Regions from separate parts of the Rhodoplanes sp. P11 genome, predicted to be linked through region 1. Evidence: predicted binding sites of a transcription regulator. Region 1 holds the regulator's gene; the other holds the start of a gene.

Region 1 (3,557 bases):
ATGGCCTTGCTCCCGGTCGCCGACGCGCTGGCGCGCGTGCTCGCCGATGCCGCCCCGCTGCCGACCGAGCCGGTGCCGCTCGCCGAGGCGCATGGCCGCGTGCTGGGCGAGGATCTCGCGGCCCGCCGCACCCAGCCGCCTGCCGACGTCTCCGCCATGGACGGCTGGGCGGTGCGCGGCGACGACGTCGTCGCCGGCCCCGCCACGCTGCGCATCGTCGGCGAGGTGCCGGCCGGCCGGCCGTTCGACGGCACGGTCGGTCCCGGAGAGGCGGCGCGCATCTTCACCGGCGGCGTGCTGCCGGAGGGCGCCGACACCGTGGTGATCCAGGAGGTATCGGCCCGCGACGGCGACCGCGTGACCTTCTCGACCGCCGGGGCGCCCGGACGCCATGTCCGGCGGCGCGGCCGCGATTTCTCGGAGGGCGACGTGCTGCTGCGCCGTGGCCGGCCCCTGACGATCCGCGACCTGGCGCTCGCCGCCGCCATGAACCACGCCAGCGTGCCGGCATATCGCCGGCCGCGCGTCGCGCTCGTCGCCACCGGCGACGAGCTGGTGGCGCCCGGCGCCGATCCCGGCCCCGGCCAGATCGTCCACTCCAACGGCTTCATGCTGGCGGCGCTCGCCCGCCGCGAGGGCGCCGAGGTGCTCGATCTCGGCATCGTGCCGGACCGCCTGGACGAGACCGTCGCGGCCATCCGGCGGGCACGCGCCGCCGCCGTCGACGTGCTGGTCACCACCGGCGGCGCCTCGGTGGGCGACTACGACATGGTGCAGGACGCCCTCACGGCCGAGGGCATGGCGCTCGCCTTCTGGAAGGTCGCCATGCGGCCCGGCAAGCCGCTGATGAGCGGCCGGCTCGGCCCGGTCCATGTGCTCGGGCTGCCCGGCAACCCGGTCTCGTCCTTCGTCGGCGCCGTTCTGTTCCTGGTGCCGCTGCTCCGCCGTCTCCAGGGCCGCGACGACGTCACGCTTGCGGTCGAGCCGGCGGTCGCCGCCCGTGACCTCAAGCCGAACGACGAGCGTGCCGACCATCTGCGCGCGACGCTCTCGGTCGACCCCGAGGGCCGGCTGGTCGCCACCCCGGTCGGCGATCAGGACAGCTCCCTCCTCGCCCCGCTCGGGCTGGCCGACGCCCTCCTGGTGCGCGAGCCGCATGCCGCCGCGGTTCCGGCGGGCGGCCTGTGTCGGGTGATTCGGCTTCCGGCCTGAGCGGTCGGGTATTCTCGGCGTCGCCGCGGCGTCCCCCGCCGCCGACATGATCTGTCGCTCTGCCAATCTCTTAGGGCTAATCTTTGGTCCTAGGGATTGCTCGATTCGATCGCCCGACATTAAAGGGTTGCGGAACACATAACGAACATATAGGGTATGTTCATGATTTGTTTAGGCGGTTCGGGTGAACTGCCTGGGCGGATGTCGGGGGACCTCACATGCTGACTCGGAAGCAGTTCGAGCTGTTGCGTTTCATCCACGAGCGACTGAAGGAGAGCGGCGTTCCGCCGTCGTTCGACGAGATGAAGGACGCGCTGGATCTGCGGTCGAAGTCCGGCATCCACCGGCTGATCACGGCGCTCGAGGAGCGTGGCTTCATCCGCCGGCTGCCCAACCGGGCCCGCGCCATCGAGGTGATCAAGCTGCCCGACACGGTCGGCCACGGCGCCATGGCGGTGCGGGCACGCGGCTTCACCCCGAGCGTCATCGAAGGCAATCTCGGCCGCGTCCGTCCTCCCGCCCCCGAGGAGGACGGCACCCGTCCGGTCGCCGTGCCGGTGATGGGGCGAATCGCCGCCGGCACGCCGATCGAGGCGATCCAATCCAGGAGCGCCATTCTCAACGTGCCGCCCGAGCTGCTGGGCGCCGGCGACCACTTCGCCCTCGAGGTGCGCGGCGACTCGATGATCGAGGCCGGCATCCTGGATGGCGACATCGCGCTGATCCGCCGCTCCGACAATGCCGACACCGGCGACATCGTGGTGGCGCTGGTGGACGACGAGGAAGCCACCCTCAAGCGCTTCCGCCGCCGCGGCGCCTCGATCGCGCTGGAGCCCGCCAACACCGCCTACGAGGTGCGCATCCTTCCCCCCAGTCGGGTGCGCATCCAGGGACGGCTGGTCGGCCTGATGCGCCGGTATTGAGAGAGAGACCGGCTGGACGCCCGGACGGCGGCTACGTTGCGCGACGGCACGAATGCGGCGCGCTGTGGACTCCGGGCTCGTGCACGAACCGATCGTGGATCGTGGACCGTGGCCCGGGTCGAGCGGAGCGACATCCGGGGCGGCTGTAGCCCGGGGTCGAGCCAGGCGAGACCCCAGGGATTCGGGGACGGGCGGTGAAAATCGTATCGCTTCCCGGGACCACCGCCGAACACCGCACCGGCAGCTCCGGATGTCGCGGTGCTCCATCCGGGCTACGGCCTCGTGCGGACGACGCCGGCCTCCGGCCTCTCGCCGTCATGGCGGGGCTCGCTTTGGCCATCCATCGTTCTGCGGCAGCCCTGTAGCCCGGGGTCGAGCCACGCGAGACCCCGGGGATTCGGGGACGGGCGGTGAAAATCGTATCGCTTCCCGGGACCATCGCCGAACACTGCACCGGCAGCCCCGGATGTCGCGGTGCTCCATCCGGGCTACGGCTTCAGGCGGCCGTGCCCGCTGCGCTGAAAACCGACCGTGGCCCGGGTCGGGCGGAGCGAATCCGGGGCGGGGCGAACTCATCCAGGGCGCCGGGTCGTGCTGTGCTCGGCCCGTCGAAGCGCTGTTTGCGCCGGCGCAACGCTGACCGATAGGTCCCGCCCCGGCCGTCAGGGCGCATCGTCACGGTCCGGGTCAGCGCTCGAACGGTCCGGGTCGGGACCCGAACGGTCCGGCGCGCCGCCAGCGGACATGCCTTTCGGTGCGGCGCTCACCGGGTCGGCGGTCGGCCCATCCTCGGCCTCGAGATCGTCCGTCTCTGGCGTCGCGTCCGGAAGGCGACGCGGCGGCTGCGGCATGGGCGTGACGCCGGTCGCCCCCGCTGCCGGATCGGGCCCCCGGGCCGCGATCGCCGGCGCCGGTGACCAGGGGCGATCCGTCCCGGCCAGGCGCGTCGGCACCACGACGAAGTCCTCGCCCACCCGCCGCAGCGCCAGGGCGCCGGTCTCCCGCAGCATCGCCCGGTCGATCACCATGGCCCGGCAGCCGGGCGGCGGATCGCGCGTCGACACGATCAGGGCGGCGCGCCGGCAGTCGTCGCCGAAGGCCGCGGCGGTGCGCGGCACCGCGACGGCGCTGCCGTCCGCGAGGTGCGCCACGCAGCCGTCGGGGTCGCAGACGAAGCCGCCTCCGCGTCCACCCGACGCCTCGGCCGCCGCCGGCAGCCGGGCGTCCCCATCGGCGGCGAGCCAGTCGCGGGTGGCGAGCGCCAGCGAGCCGGTGCGCATCACCACGAGCCGCCCGTCGGCGCCGCGCACCGCCACCGTGTCGCCGCCGGGCGCGATCAGCACGTCGGGGCGCGGCGTCGCCATCGCCCACAGGGCCGCGCCGACCAGGAGCCCCGCCCCGGCCCAGCGCAGCGGCGTGCGC
Region 2 (3,557 bases), on a different contig from region 1:
GCAGCGTGGCGATATAGGCCGACAGGCCGATCGTGAAGCTCGGGAAGATGATGTGGAACGTGATCGTGAAAGCGAACTGCACGCGCGCGAGCAGCAGCGGATCGAAGTCCATGTCGTCGTCACCTCGGGCGTCCGGTCGGAGGGGCAAGGCACCCGCAGGTGCTGCCTGGCAGCCGAAGATACCAGAAGCCACCACCGGCGCCGCGAAGCGCCGGACGCCATCATCGGCGCCCGCGAGGCGCCGTGGCGGCTCGCCTGCCCGCCGCGTCGTCGCGGCGACCGCAGCGGTCGTACAACGCGAAACAGTGCCGGATGGTTCCGCCTGCGGTGCCGTGTCGCGTATCCGGTCTCGTCCACAGCTCCGTTAAACTGCGTGCGCCGGCGTCGATTGCCGCCGTTTATGGCGCAGATTACAACTTCCAGCCGGGGGTCGGCACGCCGCACCCGGCAGCGTGTCGGCCGTCGAGGGGGACTGGACATGACGGACCACGCGGCGCCGCAGGGCGCATCATTCATCGACCGCTACTTCGGCCTGACGGCGAGCGGGACGACCGTGCGCACCGAGGTGATCGCCGGCGTCACCACCTTCCTCACGATGGTCTACATCGTGTTCGTCAACCCGACGATCCTCTCGGCCGCCGGCATGGACAAGGGCGCCGTGTTCGTCGCCACCTGCGTGGCCGCGGCGGTCAGCTCGCTGGTGATGGGGCTGTACGCCAATTATCCGGTGGCGCTGGCGCCCGGCATGGGGCTCAACGCCTTCTTCGCCTTCACGGTGGTCCTCACCTACAAGTACTCGTGGCAGCAGGCGCTCGCCGCGGTGTTCTGCTCGGGCGTGCTGTTCTTCCTGATCTCGGTGTTCAGGCTGCGCGAGTATGTCATCAACGCCATTCCGCTCAACCTCAAGCTGGCCATCTCGGCGGGCGTCGGACTGTTCCTCGGCATCATCGCGCTGGAGCAGGCCAAGATCGTCGTCGACCATCCGGTGACGCTGGTCACCCTCGGCAGCCTGCGCGAGCCGGCCGCCGTGCTGTGCCTGGTCGGCTTCGTGGCGATCGCCGCCCTCAATTCGCGCAATATCCTGGGCGGCACCCTGATCGGCATTCTCGTGGTGACGCTGATCGGGCTGCCGCTCGGCCTCACCACCTACACGGGCGTGGTGTCGGCGCCGCCCTCGCTGGCGCCGACCTTCCTCCAACTCGACTTCTCGGCGCTGGCCGAGCAGACCTTCCTGATCGTCGTGTTCAGCTTCCTGTTCATCGACGTGTTCGACAATGCCGGCACGCTGATCGGCGTCACCCACCGGGCCGGCCTCCTCAACGAGAAGGGCGAGCTGCCGCGCATGAGGCAGGCGCTGATCTCCGACAGCTTCGCGGCGATGTTCGGCTCGCTGATCGGCACCTCGACGACGACCAGCTACATCGAGAGCGCCTCGGGCGTCGCGGCCGGCGGGCGCACCGGCCTGATGGCCGTGGTGGTGGCGCTGCTGTTCCTGCTGGCGCTGTTCTTCGCTCCGCTCGCCGGCATGGTGCCGGCCTATGCGTCGGCGGCGGCGCTGCTCTACGTCGCCTGCCTGATGACCCGCGGCCTCGCCGAGATCGCGTGGGACGACGTCACCGAGTATGCGCCGGCCGTGGTGGCGGCGGTGACCATGCCGCTGACCTACTCGATCGCCACCGGCATCGGGCTCGGCTTCCTCACCTATGCGGGTGCCAAGATCGTCTCGGGCCGCTTCCGCGAGGCGAAGCCCGCCGTCGTGATTCTGGCCCTGCTGTTCGCCTTCAAGTTCGCGACGCAGTGACGGCTGGCCTGCCCGGCGGCGCGGACGCGGGGGCGATGCGCCGAACCGCCCGCCGGCGAGCCCACGGACATCGTCGCCGGGCTCGACCCCGATGCGAGGGACGCGGGCCGGAGCGTGGACGGCGAGGGTCTGTGTTCTTGAAATGTTCTTTGTCTCTGCTAAGCTTCGTGAGGTCGCGCGGCGATTGGCGACAAGCGATCGGCGGGCCGTGGAATGGGATCGGGAGTGGGGCGCATGACCTCGTCGGCATGGCGTGGCGGGGCCGCAGGGGATGCGGCCGAATCGGCGGCAGGTGGGGTGCTGTCGGCGGCACGGTTCGGGAGCTTCGCGCGGGCGGTCCACGCGGACGCCGCGACCTGGGCGGCGGCCCGGCCCGGCCGGCGGGTGATGGGCGCATGGTGGCGCGGCGTGCTGGCCGGAGTCGTGCTGATGGGCCTCGGTGTCGCGGGCAGCGGATCGGCAGTGGCGCAGCCAGACCGGCGCCAGAACGAGCCCGGCCAGTTCGACTTCTATGTCCTGTCGCTGTCGTGGTCGCCGTCCTGGTGCGCGGCGGCGGCCGAGCGGCGCGACGGTCGTGAGCGCGATGGTCGCGACCGCGACGGCCGTAACCGCTCCGATCCCGATCGCGAGCGCGGCGGGACCGAGCGCAGCGATCCGCAATGCGGCGCGCGGCCGTTCTCGTTCGTGGTGCACGGCCTGTGGCCGCAATACGAGCGCGGCTTTCCGGAGTACTGCCAGGTGCCGGCGCCCCGGCTGAACCGCGAGCAGGTCTCGGCCATGCTGGATCTGATGCCGAGCCCGCGCCTCGTCTTCCACCAATGGGACAAGCACGGCGTCTGCTCGGGGCTGTCGGCGCGCGCCTATTTCGAGACGGTCCGCAAGGCGCGTGCGGTGATCAAGATCCCGGAGATCTATCACGAGCCGGCCGACCCTCTCACGGTGACGCCCGACGAGATCGAGGAGGCTTTCGTCAGGGCCAATCCCGGGCTCCCGCGCACCGGCATCGCGGTCGGCTGTAGCCGCAACCGGCTGAGCGAGGTGCGCATCTGCCTGAACCGCGAGCTCGGCTTCCGCGATTGCCCGGAGGTCGACCGCCGCGCCTGCCGGCGCGAGCGCCTGACCATGCCGCCGGTCCGCGGCGGCTGACTGGAGGCAGGGTGTCCGCGGGGCATCGTGTCGCGCGGTGATGGGGGAGCCGCGATCTGGGGCGGCCGCGTTCTTGCGCGGCGGTGATCTCGCGCGGCGGTGATCTCGCGCGGCGGTGATCTCGCGCGGCGGTGATCTCGCGCGGCGGCAAAGCTCGGCGCGGAAGCATGTTCCACGGGTCGTGCTCACCCTCTTGCCTTGCGCCGCAGGCCGCGTACCGCGTTTCGCGCTCTGTGGCATCCGGCAAGCCTTTCCGAGACCTTGCCACAATCCGTGCAAGTCGCCGCATTTCGAGGCGCGACTTCGCGCCGGCGCGACAACGCCCAGGTCAGCGCCGCCGGCCAGGATGGCCTCGAAAGGGGAAACCATGGCGCGACACGATTCCCGGCGGGCGCTTCCGGACGCCCTGCACGCCACCGCTCCCGTCCTCGTCGAGGGGGCCGCGACACCGCTCGGCACGTCGCTTCGCACGACGCTCCGCGAGCGGCTCGACCGCGACGGCCGGCTGGCCGTCCGCATGATCGGCGTGGCCTACCTGATCCTGTGGGGCATCACCTGGTGGTCGCTGGACCATGGCGCCACCGTGCTGACGAGTCTCGGCGCCTGCCGG

The links. The regulator LexA, encoded in region 1, represses DNA repair genes until DNA is damaged. The targets are predictions, from matches to a motif close to TGTTCNNNNTGTGTTCNG.
Region 2: ACFQUV_RS01280 (ribonuclease T2) is a predicted target of LexA. The motif match lies at 1,934-1,951, and genes of this name have one in related genera.

The regions. Positions count from the first base shown of each region.
Region 1 is NZ_CAXWGY010000019.1:388,506-392,062, forward strand. Features, by position in the region: gene glp (gephyrin-like molybdotransferase Glp) at 1-1,212, shown strand; gene lexA (transcriptional repressor LexA) at 1,431-2,135, shown strand; gene ACFQUV_RS20950 (ComEC/Rec2 family competence protein) at 2,798-3,557, opposite strand, start outside.
Region 2 is NZ_CAXWGY010000001.1:272,930-276,486, reverse strand. Features, by position in the region: gene ACFQUV_RS01290 (cytochrome ubiquinol oxidase subunit I) at 1-112, opposite strand, end outside; gene ACFQUV_RS01285 (NCS2 family permease) at 479-1,801, shown strand; gene ACFQUV_RS01280 (ribonuclease T2) at 2,189-2,947, shown strand; gene ACFQUV_RS01275 (hypothetical protein) at 3,315-3,557, shown strand, end outside.